Regions from separate parts of the Allobrachymonas sp. genome, predicted to be linked through region 2. Evidence: riboswitches for the same ligand, from Rfam matches in the RefSeq annotation. Region 2 holds a riboswitch; each other region holds the start of a gene.
What was found. Region 2 has a riboswitch for cobalamin ahead of ACE3P9_RS04615 (energy-coupling factor ABC transporter permease). Riboswitches for the same ligand answer to the same signal wherever they lie in the genome.
Positions count from the first base shown of each region.

Region 1 (4,144 bases), on a different contig from region 2:
TGGCCTGCGCATCGTCCGCCCTGCCTTACAGGAAGTCCCAGCGATAGGTCAGCTTGACCTCGCGCCCCGGCATGGGGTAGCCCGGCACCACCTGGTAGGCGCGGTTGAACAGGTTGTCCACCGCCACCCGCACCGTCTGGTGGGCTGCCAGCTTCCAGCTCATGCTGGCATCCCACAGGGTATATCCACCCTGCTGGCCCAGCGTGCTCGTCCAGTCCGCCCAGTAGGCGGTCTTGAGCGTGCGGCCGACATACCGGGCTCCCAGATGGGCTCCCACATTGCCCCAGTGGCCATCGAGCGAGGCCCGCAGCGTCTGGCGCGGCACGTATTTCAGATCCGTCCAGCCCGAGCCGTTGTTCTGCTCCGCGCGGAAGCTGTAGCTGTAGCCCACCCCCAGATCCAGCGCCGGGGTGATGCGCCAGCGGCCACTCAGCTCCATGCCCTGCATCCGGGCTCTGTCGGCATTGGTCCACGAGGACACATTGCCCGGCAGCGTCACCGCCACGATCTTGTCGTGCACGCGCGTGTCGTGCAGGGTCACATCCGCGTTCCAGTTGTCTTGCTCTGCCGAGAGGCCGATGTCGGCGCTGACGCTGCTCTCCGGCTTGAGCGCCGGATTGCCCTGGTAGTCCATGCCGTAGCTCGAATACTTGCCCGCAAGTTTCCAGGCGCTCGGAGCCGCATAGCCCCGGCCGATGGTCGCATGCAGCGCCAGTACAGGCGTGAGGGCATGGCGGATGCCGGCACTCGGGCTGAACTGGTGGAAGTTGCGGCTCTGCGAGGCGTTGTCCGGGAAATAATCCGTATCCAGGGTGGACAAGCGGAAATGGTCGTATCGCCCCCCCACATAGGCCGATGTGCGTCCGTCGTTGAAGCGGACGTTCTGCTGGGCATAGAGCGCAGCGTTTTCCTGCCGGCTGTCTGGCTGGTAGACCGACGGGGAACCATACCAGTAGCTCACCGAGCGCGCCTTCTGTACCTGATAGTCGAACCCATAGACCAGCTCCGCACCGGGGTGCCACTGCCATTCGTCCTTGAGCTGCACCCCATGCCAGTCCAGTGCAGACTGGAACGAGGGAGTCCTGGAGCCATCGGTGGCCACGTCGTCCATGGACGTATGTTCCTCGCCCCTGTAGCCCGTGATGCTGAGGGCATGGTTGCCCATATCCCCCCTGAGCACGGCGCTGTAGAGCCGATGGGTCATGTCCTTGACCGTCGGCGTGCCCGAATAGCCAGGCAACGCTCCGGGATTCTCCACATCGTTGCCCTTGAACAGATCCGCGCGCACGTCGAGCTGCCACTGCGGCGCCAGCCTGAAGCCCAGTCGCAGGTCATGGTGGTAGGTGTCATAGCCGCTCGGATGCGCCATTCCTCCCGGGTAGCTGTAATCCCCCTGACGGTGCCATCCGCCGAAATAGTCGAAATTGAGCCAGGGTGTCAGTGCACCGCCAATGTCTCCCTGCACCTCGCGCTGGCCCATAGTGCCGGCAGACACCTCCACACCACCCTGCAGCGCACCCGTGCGGCGCACCGGAATCAGGTTGATCACGCCTGCCATGGCCTGCGAACCATAAAGGGACGACGCAGGCCCCTGCAGCACCTCGATGCGGGACACGCCAGCGGTGGGCATCATGCTCAGCTCGTTGACGATGGCCGGAATGCCATCCTGCAGCACCAGCGTCTGCAGCGATTCGCCCACCATCGGGCTATAGGGCGCGAATCCGCGCATGCCCACGGCCGAGGACAGCCCCGGATACTGCTTGATGTCCACGCTCGTGGTCTTGCCCAGCAGATCGGCCAGCTCCGCATGGGGCGTCGCCTCGATCTGTCTGCGCGTCACCACCTCGATGCGCTGGGGCGTGTCCTTCACGGACATTTCGGCACGCGAGCCGGTGATCACCACGTTGTACTCCGGGGCATCGCCCCCGTCGGCGGAATCGCGCGGTGCCTCCCCTGCCGATGCCTGTGCCGCCGCAGTGCCCGAAGTCTGCGCCACGGCAGCCGCCACCGGACTGAGGCAGAACAGCAGCCCTGCCAGCCGGAACATAGAAATGGAATGTGTCATTGTCGATACGGTGTATGACCGCATTGCACGCATCCGGAAAAACACGCCAGCCGGAGTGCCCCGCACTGCCTTGCCTTGCACCCCCATGCCGGCCCGCGCGCTTCCTGAACTGAAACGCACGGACACCCTCTGCACGGACGTGCATGGCTTCATGCCATGCCGCACCCCGAAGACGGACTCCCGGTCTGCTCCCCGCAAACGGTCAAGATACTGGCTGCCGCACCCTGAAGCGGCAGCACGCTGCATGCCAGGCCGGTATCCGGACTCGTGAGTCTTGACGTTTCGCCTTCCCATCCGATGTCGATCCAAGAGAACCGCATTGCACGGACTCCACGACCCAGACAGTGGCTGCCGCGCGGCATGAAACATGTCGCACAGCATGAAACGCCCACACTCACCCACCGTTGCGGGGGCAGTCCGGGCATGGCGCCTTGCAGGCGCGCACCCGGTTCCCGTTCAACCCTTGCGGGGCGCCTGGCATTCTCTCGTTCCTGCCCCGCCTCACAGCGGTGAGGGTTCGGTACAGGAACTTTCCATTGTATCGGCGATGCGCTCCCATCCCTCTCCAAGTGCATGGAAACGACAACCTTCGTCATGCAATGCACGGGCAATGCGCGGATAATCTCCTGCATGAGCATCATCATCCATACCCCTGAAGAAATCGAGGAAATGCGCAAGGCATGCCGCTTTGCGGGCGAACTGCTGGACTTTCTCGGTCCCCATGTCGTTCCCGGCATCACCACCAACGAGCTGGACCGCCTCTGCGAGGAATACACCACCAGCCACGGTGCCGTCTCCGCGCCCCTCAACTACGCGCCTCCCGGCCACCGCCCCTATCCCAAGTCGATGTGCACCTCGGTCAACCACCAGGTCTGTCACGGCATTCCCAACGACAAGCCGCTCAAGAAGGGCGACATCGTGAACATCGACGTCACTCCCCGCCTCAACGGCTGGCATGGCGATTCGAGCCGCATGTACATCGTGGGCGGTGAGGATGCCGCGCCCCCCTACGTCAGCCGGCTGTGCCGCGTCACCTACGAATCCATGTGGAAGGGCATTCTCGAAGTCAGGCCCGGAGCCCATCTGGGAGACGTGGGCCACGCCATCCAGAAATACGTCGAGAGCCACGGCTACAGCGTGGTACGCGAATTCTGTGGACACGGAGTGGGCCGCGACTTCCACACCGATCCGCAGGTGCTGCACTACGGCCGGCCAGGCACCATGGAGGAACTGGTTCCAGGCATGATCTTCACCATCGAGCCCATGGTCAATGCAGGCCGCCGCGAGATCAAGGAAGGTCCCGATGGCTGGGCCATCGTCACCAAGGACCGATCCCTCTCGGCCCAATGGGAACATGCCGTGGTCGTCACGCCCACGGGCTATGAGGTGCTCACCCTGTCGCCCGGCATGCCCGCGCTGCCCGACTTTGTGCACGCCACTGCGACCTGATGCCCATTCCCGGTGCTCGGCCGGCAGACGCTGCGGCCTTGTCCGGGGAGGCAGTGCCCTGGTGCGCTTCTTGCTTGCCACGGAGTTGCACCTCTCCGGAGTGCCTGGTCAACCTGCCGGTGCCACTCCTTTCCGGTCCTCCGAGAAATCTGCCTTTTCCCCTTTCCCATGAGCACTCCGTCTCCCTTCTCCGCCCCTGCCCCGCTCACGCGCCAGGACTACCAGGCCGCCAAGCAGGCCCTGCTCGCGCCGCTGGCCGATGAATCCGGCAGCGTGCGCGCCATGCGCAGCATCATGGGCATCCTGCACCGGCTGGCGCAACTCACCGATCACTCGCTCACGGCCCTGTGGCAGCAGCATGGGCTCGACCGCGAACGGGTTGCGCTGGCGGCAGTGGGTGGCTTCGGCAGAGGCGAGCTGTACCCCTACTCGGACGTCGATGTGCTCATCCTCCTGCCCATGCCCATGCAGGAAGCGGGGGCCGACCTGCGCCAGCGCATCGAGGCTTTCGTGGGCAGCTGCTGGGACATGGGCCTCGAAATCGGCTCCAGCGTGCGTTCGGTGCAGGAATGCGTGGCCGAAGCCGAAAAGGACATCACCGTCCAGACCGCCCTGCTCGAACGCCGCCTC
Region 1 is NZ_JAYRLV010000001.1:80,764-84,907, forward strand. It holds gene ACE3P9_RS00365 (TonB-dependent receptor plug domain-containing protein) at 26-2,065, opposite strand; cobalamin riboswitch at 2,298-2,558, opposite strand; gene map (type I methionyl aminopeptidase) at 2,696-3,514, shown strand; gene glnD ([protein-PII] uridylyltransferase) at 3,683-4,144, shown strand, end outside.
Region 1: it holds a riboswitch for cobalamin, as region 2 does, so the genes downstream of both, ACE3P9_RS00365 (TonB-dependent receptor plug domain-containing protein) here and ACE3P9_RS04615 (energy-coupling factor ABC transporter permease) in region 2, are expected to answer to the same signal.

Region 2 (4,144 bases):
TGCCCCTGACTCTCGCTGGTGAGGCGCGTCCAGACGCTCGATCGCAAACTTATTTATAATTGCTCTTACTGCACTGCATTCCCCAGTTAGCCGTCTGACGGCCAACAAAAGTGCCCAAATTCTGTTTAGATGAGCAGGTTGGTCTGGGGCGGCTAACTGATCGGTGTCATCGATAAGCAGGTAGAAAACATTGCTTGATGAAAGCAACTGTGAGTTGATTGCTCTGATCAAATCGTGTGCAGAGTTGGTTCCCGCAAGTTCCTTTGCTAGCTGTGCTCCGTTTATTTTTGAGGCAGGTAAAGACACTGCAGAGATGAGCTGTAGCGACTTTTGAATGAAGTCATCTTCCGCAAGTCCTTGTTGGCGTGCTTCGTTGTGAAGTTTTGCGGCGTCCCCCTTCAGCATGCCCTTCAGTTGCGCGCCAATCTGCGCTCCCATTGTCCGTAGCAACACTTCGTAGTAATAGCGCTTCAATGAGCCGATATCAGGCGATGATGGAATCTCCTTAGAGGAGATATTGTCGGGCCGAATCAGTAGGCATGGCAGTTTTTTTGCTTTAGCCACCTTGTCGATCCACTCGACAACAGCACTTTTCCCGATGCCTTTGTTTCCCACAAGAACTCGCATTCCACCTGGTTCAATTGCGCATAGCTGCGTAAATTGACTCGGCACGATAAATATCTCTCCAAGAAATGACCGGTCGCCTTCTGCGGTGCCAGTTCTGACATACTTTAAAAGGTAGTCAAGTTTGCTCATATTTATTTCCGGCTGGTAGGAAAGAAAAGATGCGATGAGCCACCCCGGGATTCGAGGAGGCCGATTGGTCTAAGTTGATACCTCTGTCGAGGTATTGCTGTTGGCGAGTTGCCTCCAGTAGTTTGCCTCAGCTTCTGCCGGAGGAATGCCTCCGATCGACGTGAGCAGTCGGACGTGGTTGAACCAGTGCACCCACTGCAGGGTGGCCAGTTCCACGGATTCCCTGTTCTTCCAGGGGCACCGGCGGTGAATCACCTCGGCCTTGTACAGACCGTTGATGGTCTCGGCCAGGGCGTTGTCATAGGAGTCCCCCTTGCTGCCCACCGAGGGGCGTATGTCGGCCTCGTCCAGACGTTCGGTGTAGCGGATAGAAACGTATGGACTGCCCCTGTCGGAGTGGTGCGTCAAGGCTGCGCTGAGGGCTGGCGGTCGTACAGGGCCTGCTCCAGGGCGTCGAGCACAAAGTCTGCCTGCATGCTGCGGCTGACCCGCCAGCCCACGATGCGCCGGGCGTACACGTCCACAACGAAAGCCACATACAGCCAGCCCTGCCAGGTCGAGACGTAGGTGAAGTCCGACACCCACAGCTCGTTGGGACGGCTGGCATGGAAGTGCCGATTGACGTGGTCCAGCGGGCACGGCGCCGAGGTGTCCGGAGTGGTGGTGCGCACTCGTGTGCCGCGCCGCGCCCCTTGCAAGCCCATGGCACGCATCAGTCGCTCGACCGTGCAGCGCGCTACCACGATGCCTTCGCGGTTCATCTGCAACCCGCCGACACGAGAGACGTTCACGATCTTGATGCATCAGCACTGTAGCTTGAACTCTGCAGAGTAGGCGCCGCGTTTGGGCTGCAGGGCGGCGATACCGTGCAGACGGTAGTGACTGACCCAGGTCCGAATCTTCTCCTCCGGCACTGACCAGCGCCGGGCAAGCAGCTTTGCGCCGCCTTCTCCAACCAGAAAGCTCTCGACGACCTTGAGCTTGAACCTTGTTTCGTACTTCTCCATGGGGCCCCTCGAAGTTCATCCAACTTCTGGGGGGTAGTTCAAACTCGGTGCGGTTCAATGACCCTGGGGCTGGGTGATCCGGTCCACAGCTGCCGCTCCCCCTCCCCAGCACGCACCTCCGTTCCTATAATGGCGGCACGGGTGCGTGGGTTGCCGGGCTTTGGGTCTGGCGCCTGCGTTAAACGGGAAGCCGGTGACGCCATGCAGCTAGTGGCCATTCCGGCGCAGCCCCCGCTGCTGTAAGCCTGACGACTCCGCCTCACGCCACTGCGTCCTCCGACGCGGGAAGGCGCGGACTAGGAAGAGGGCAAGCCAGAATACCGGCCCGCGACGAGCCAGCACCATTCCCCGGGGGATCTGGGAGTCTGCTGCCGCGCGTTGGCGTGCGCCTCTGTGTTTCCTCTCTGCGGAAACGGCGGGGCGCGGCTGCCGTGCCGGCCTGCCCAGACTTTCCCTGCCCATCTTCCTGTTGCCGTGGTGCGCTCGTGTCTTTCACATCACACGGTTCGACGGGAGGTTTCGAATGCACATCATGGAAGGTTTTCTGCCACTCAAGCACGCGGTGGCATGGACGGCGGCTTCGGCGCCGTTTCTGGCAGCGGGCATCTGGTCGGCGCGCCGCAGTCTGCGCGATCACCCGGAGCGGCGCATGCTGCTGGGGGTGTCGGCGGCGTTTTCCTTTCTGCTCTCGGCCATGAAGCTGCCCTCGGTCACGGGCAGCTGTTCGCATCCCACGGGAGTGGGGCTGGGCGCCCTGCTGTTCGGGCCGCTGGCGATGGTGCCGGTGAGCTTTGTGGTGCTGCTGTTCCAGGCGCTTCTGCTGGCGCATGGGGGGCTGACGACGCTGGGGGCCAATCTGTTCTCGATGGGCATTGCCGGGCCGCTCATGGCGGCGGCGGTGTTCCGCACCGGGCGCGTGCTGCGCCTGCCGCTGAGCGTGAATGTGTTTCTGGCGGCGACGCTCGCTGATCTGGTGACATATGTGGTGACCTCGCTGCAGCTGGCGCTGGCGTTTCCCGATGCGATCAGCGGGGTGGCGGGCTCGATGCTCAAGTTCGGCGGCATCTTTGCCGTGACGCAGATTCCGCTGGCGATCAGCGAGGGGCTGCTGACGGTGCTGGTGGTGCAGGCCATGACGCGCCTGCAGGGCGAGGATCTGCGCGGTCTGCCGCTGTATGCAGGGCAGGAGGTGCGGGCATGAAGCGGCAATTCTGGATCATTGCGGCATGCGTTGTGGTGCTGACTGTGGCGCCGCTCCTGTTCGTGCGCACGCCGGCGCTGGGGCCGGACGGCAAGGCGCAGGCGCTTTTTGGCGGGTCGGACGATGCAGCCCGCGACGCCATCACGGTGATTGCACCGCACTACCGCCCGTGGTTTGCGCCCCTGATGGAGCCCGGGCCCGAAATCGCCTCGATGCTGTTTGCGCTGCAGGCGGCCATTGGGGCGGGGGTGATCGGCTACTGGCTCGGGGCGTCGGTGACGCGCCAGCGCGAACGCGAGCGCCAGCGCCGCGAGCGGGAGGCAGCCGGCCATGCGCCGGAGCAGCCCGCCCATCAGGAGCGTATCTCTGCTGCTGCGGGCCCCGCCGGAGTGGCCCGTGTGGATTGAGCAGGCTGCCTATGCCAATCGCTGGCGCGATGTGACACCGGGGGCCAAGGCCCTGTTTGCGGGCTGTGGCCTGGCGGCGGCCTTTGTCGCGCCGGACTGGAAGGCCGAGCTGCTGCTGGCGGCGCTGCTGGCGGCGGTGACGCTGGGTGGCGCGCGGGTGCCGGCGCGGCTGTATGCGCGGGTGGTGGCACCGGCGGGCAGCTTTGTGGTGCTGTCGTGCGCGACGCTGCTGGTGGCGGTGGCGCCTTCGGCAGGCGGGTGGCCGGAGGTGCACTGGCATGCGGCCGGCTGGCCCGAGGCTGCCCTGACGGGCACGCGGGCCATGGCGGCGCTGGCGGCCATGGTGGGGCTGGTGCTGACCACGCCGCTGAGTGACCTGATCGGGCTGGCGCGCCGGCTGCGGGTGCCCGAGGTGCTGGTCGATGTGATGGTGCTGTGCTACCGCATGGTGTTCGTGTTCATGGAGGCGTGGGACGACGGCGTCACGGCGCAGGCGGCGCGGCTGGGCTATGGGCCTTTCCGGCGCTCGGTGCGGTCGCTGGCGCTGCTGGCGGCCAATCTGGCCGCGCAGATCTGGAGCCGCGCCCTGGCGCTGCAGGCAGCGGCGAGCGCGCGCAATGGCGACGGCCCGCTGGATTTTCTGGCACCCGACTATGCCCATGCCCGGCGCGATCTGCGCGTGGCGGGCTGTGCCGGGGCGGCGCTGCTGGCGGGCATGGTGGCCCTGCGCGGAGGTCTCGCATGACGGCGGCGGAGGGAAATCTGCTGCTGGA
Region 2 is NZ_JAYRLV010000003.1:161,148-165,291, reverse strand. It holds gene ACE3P9_RS04630 (P-loop ATPase, Sll1717 family) at 1-756, opposite strand, end outside; gene ACE3P9_RS04635 (P-loop ATPase, Sll1717 family) at 1-47, opposite strand, end outside; partial or broken gene ACE3P9_RS04625 (IS3 family transposase) at 826-1,520, opposite strand; gene ACE3P9_RS04620 (helix-turn-helix domain-containing protein) at 1,560-1,763, opposite strand; cobalamin riboswitch at 1,886-2,107, shown strand; gene ACE3P9_RS04615 (energy-coupling factor ABC transporter permease) at 2,296-2,964, shown strand; gene ACE3P9_RS04610 (energy-coupling factor ABC transporter substrate-binding protein) at 2,961-3,371, shown strand; gene ACE3P9_RS04605 (energy-coupling factor transporter transmembrane protein EcfT) at 3,361-4,116, shown strand; gene ACE3P9_RS04600 (energy-coupling factor ABC transporter ATP-binding protein) at 4,113-4,144, shown strand, end outside.

Region 3 (4,144 bases), on a different contig from region 2:
AGGTCGGCCACGGCCTGCATGCCGTTGGATGTCTTCTGGTTCATGTAGTACTTGGACTTCAGGCCCAGCTTGACGCGGTAGAGGTAGTCCTCGATCAGCTCGCTCGATGCAATGGACGCGTCGCCGATCACGCGGCGGTAGAAGTCGGCCGAGATGCCCTGGTCGGTCCACTTCTGCATGATGGCGTACATCTCGGTCATGTCCTTGGTCGGGATGTCCCAGGCGCTCTGGTACTGGTCGGCCAGGGTGTCGCCATCGGGTGCGGCCCAGTAGTTCACGCGCTGGTTGTCGGTCTTGATCAGCGTGAGCTCGCGCACCGGGTACAGGCCGTTGGTGGTGCCCGAGGCATTGGCCGAGGTTTCGGTGGGCATGTGCGCCACCAGCACGGAATTGCGGATACCACCATTGGCCACGATGTCGCGGCGCAGGGCTTCCCAGTCGTAGCGCAGGCCGAAGGGCGCGATCTTGTCCACGTGCGGGCTGCAGGTGTCGAGCGGCAGCCAGCCTTCGGGCCAGCGGGTCTTGTGCATCCAGGGGGCGTTGCCCAGTTCCTTGCCCAGCTTCAGGCTGGCGCGCAGCAGGTGGTAGTAGTGGCGTTCCGCCACGTCGTGCAGGAACTGCTTGCCGGCCTGGTCGGTGTAGCGCTTGCCGTTCCTGGCCATCAGGTGCGCCAGGCCGAGAATGCCCACGCCCGCGTTCAGGCGCTTGCGCGAGGTCACGCCCACCTGCGGCAGCTCGTAGTGCGCCAGGTGGATGCACTTGTCGATCATCAGCAGCGCGTAGTAGGCCACCTCGGCGTACTGCTCCTCGCTCTCGATGTTGGAGACGACGATGCCGGCCAGGTTGCAGGTGGCCACCTCGGGCGAGCTGCGGCGCACGATGGCTTCGACGGGCTGCTCGTCGAGCACGTCACCCGGCTGGAGGTCGGTGGGCCAGACCGGGCCACGCTGGGTGGGCACCTGGGCCTTGCCCGGAATCTCGCGGCGCGTGCCATCGATGAACTGCACCTCGACGCTGGAGATGTCGTCCTCGGCGTACAGCTCGGTGATGTGGTTGTAGGCCTCGGTCGGCAGGGCGATCTCGGCGCACAGGTTGGACGAATAGATCCGGTCCTTGAACGGCGTGTGCCGGTTCATCTCGCTGATGTTGTGCTCGTAGACACGGCCGGTCTCGTTCCACTCGTTGCTGGCCGTGATGAGCAGCTCGCGCGCGCTGACCCAGGTCTTGGGGAAGTTCTCGTCCGCCGCATGGCGTTCATAGAGGGCTTCGAAACGCGCCTCGTCGCCGCTGTACAGGGCGTCGTAGAGCTCGGGCGCGGTGAAGCAGTTGAACAGGAAGATGTCTTCGTTACGCGCCACCTTGCGCGCGAAGAAGCGGTTGCCGCCCCAAGAATAGTCCATACCGCGGATCTTCTTGTCCTCGGTGGACATGGGGTTCTTCAGCCGCAGCAGCGTGTCCACCTCGGGGTCGAAGATCGGGAAATAGGTGGTGCAGGCGCCGCCACGGCCGTTCTGCAGGTTGGACTTGACCTCGGCCACCAGCGCGCGAAAGTACGGCAGCTTGCCCTGGTGGCGGATCACGCCGCCGCGCACCGGGTCGTTGACCGAGCGCGTGCCCATGTGCGCACCAATGCCCGCGCTCATGTAGGTCATGGTGTTGGCAATGTGGTTGCCCACGGCGATCGAGCGTGCGTTGTCGCCCGTGGTGTACAGGCAGCAACTGGCGTAGCCGCGCAGCGGTGTGCCCAGGTTGACGTGGTTGGGCGTGGGCGCGTTGATGCGGTTCTTGGACAGGTGTTCGTAGAAGCGCTGCACATCGCGCATGCGGCGCTCGCGCGGCTGGTCCACCGCCAGCGCCATGGCCATGCGCATGTAGATGAACTGCGGAGACTCGTAGTACAGGCCCTGCACCCGGTCGGCGATGGCGTACTTGGTCAGGTGGGTGTGCAGTTGGTAGTGCGCGTACTCGAAGTCGCGCTCGTGGTCGATCCACTCCTGGATCACTGCGTACTCGGACGCGGAGTACGCCAGCACCTCCATCAGGCCCAGTTGCTGCAGCTTGCGGTGCAGCTCCAGCACCGTGGGTCGGGCGTTGCGGTAAAGGTCCTTGCGGATCAGCGTGGCGTACAGGCGCCCGGCCATGCGGTTGTAAGACCAGGAGTCGAAGTTCAGACAGGTGCGGATGAGCTGCTGCTGCAGTTCACGAGACGTGGCCGTGGTAGACATGGCCGAGACGGCTTCGAGCACGGCCGACGGCCAGTCCACCGCGTCGCCCAGGGTCTGGGCCGCCCACTGGCCCCACTGGTTGAGTTTGAAGGGCGTGAAAGGCTCTGAGTGGCCGTCGCGCTTGATGATGGTTTCCAGCATGAGCGTGTGTCCCATGTGCGCAGCTGCCAGGACCGGAAACTCCCGCAGCGCTGACTGATACACCTGCTCCCTCGCACAGGGCCATGCAGTGGGCTCACACGACGAACGCTCGCAACCGGACACAACGCCCGGTCTGCAGCGTGCTCTTCCCGCGAAAGCACTCACTTGCACCTGGGGCCATCGCTCTACGGAGGATTGGCGCCAGGTGTGTCGGCAGGTCTTCGGACTTCGCAGACACGGTCCTGAACTCTCAGGCCCACCTACTCCGCTCCACTTCCCAGGCCATGAAGACCCAGTGTCATTCGAGCGCTTCGTTTCTGCTTACCGCTGCGGGGCAGTTCCGGACTTGCACCGGATTCCCTCTTGCGATTTACCCTATCAGGGCAAATACCGACAAACACAATATACAGTGTTTTTTGCACCTACCAGACACTACCTATAGTGTTTCGGCGTGTTTTGACCCAGAGCAAACTGGGCAGACAAAATCACTTCCAGGCTCGCTGCGCAGACACACAGGCGGTCATCCTTACTCCGCCCCGTAGGGGGAAAACCGGCTGCGGTTCTCGTCCACGTCCAGCGGCTTGCCGATGAACGGGAACGCCCGCTGCGGGCAGCGCTCGCGTTCACACACCTTGCAACCCATGCCGATGGGCGTGGCCAGGTCGGGGTCGCTCAGGTCCAGACCCTTGGCGTAGACCAGTCGCGGCGCGTGCCGAATGTCGCAGCCCAGGCCGATGGAGAAAGTCTTGCGCGGGGAGCCGTAGCCGTGCCGGCCGCGCGAGACCGAACGCGCAATCCACAGGTAGGTGCGCCCGTCGGGCATGCGGGCAAGCTGCGGCAGGATGCGGTCGGGCTGGCCGAAGGCCTCGTAGACGTTCCACAGCGGACAGGTGCCGCCTGTACGGCTGAAGTGGAAATGCGTAGCCGACTGTCGCTTGGAGATGTTGCCCGCGCGATCCACCCGCACGAAGAAGAAAGGGACGCCAGGAGCCCCCAAGCGCTGCAGGGTACTCAGGCGGTGGCAGACAGTCTCGAAACCCACGCCGAAGCGCTGTCCCAGCAGGTCGATGTCGTAGCGCATCGATTCGGCCGCCTGCAAAAACTCACCATAAGGCAATACCAGCGCACCCGCAAAGTAGTTGGCCAGGCCGATGCGCGCCAGCCGATGCGCGGCGGCGTCGGTGTCGAACGGTGGCACGGCGATCAGCGCATCGAGGGCGTCGCCGGCCTCGATCAAGGCCAGTTGCGTGGCCAGCTGAAAGGCCTGCTGGCCGGGCTCAAGCGCCTCGGACAGGTACAGGGTCTTGCGGCCCGCGTCGTAGCGGCGCTTGAGCTCCTGCACATCGTCGGAATGCACTACACGCACGCCGTGCTGACGCTTGAGCCGCTGCACCAGCCAGCCGACCAGGTGCGCCCCTCGCCCCCCGGCCTCGGTTGCCAGTGCTTCGGCCGCCCGGTCCAGTCCATCAAAGTGGTTCTGGTGCGCAAAGAAGAAGTCCCGCACCAGTTCGAACGGCATGGCGCGGGGAACGACCATTTCCGAGCGGTCGTCGCCCACCTGCAAGGCCATGGTCTCGACGCGCTCGGCGATTTCCAGGTTCTTCTGATGCAGTCTGACCAGTGCCCGGGCCACGGCCGGCATCTGCACGGCCAGCTCCCGCAGTTCCGGCAGCGTCACCGGCTCCGGCGCATCCACCAGTGCCTCCTGCAGCGCCGCAACCAGACGGGCCTCCTGGTCCTCGGAAAACTCCTGAACATCGACGCCCAGGGCACGGCTG
Region 3 is NZ_JAYRLV010000012.1:52,761-56,904, reverse strand. It holds gene ACE3P9_RS09595 (ribonucleoside-diphosphate reductase subunit alpha) at 1-2,381, opposite strand, end outside; cobalamin riboswitch at 2,561-2,776, opposite strand; gene ACE3P9_RS09590 (short-chain fatty acyl-CoA regulator family protein) at 2,893-4,144, opposite strand, start outside.
Region 3: it holds a riboswitch for cobalamin, as region 2 does, so the genes downstream of both, ACE3P9_RS09595 (ribonucleoside-diphosphate reductase subunit alpha) here and ACE3P9_RS04615 (energy-coupling factor ABC transporter permease) in region 2, are expected to answer to the same signal.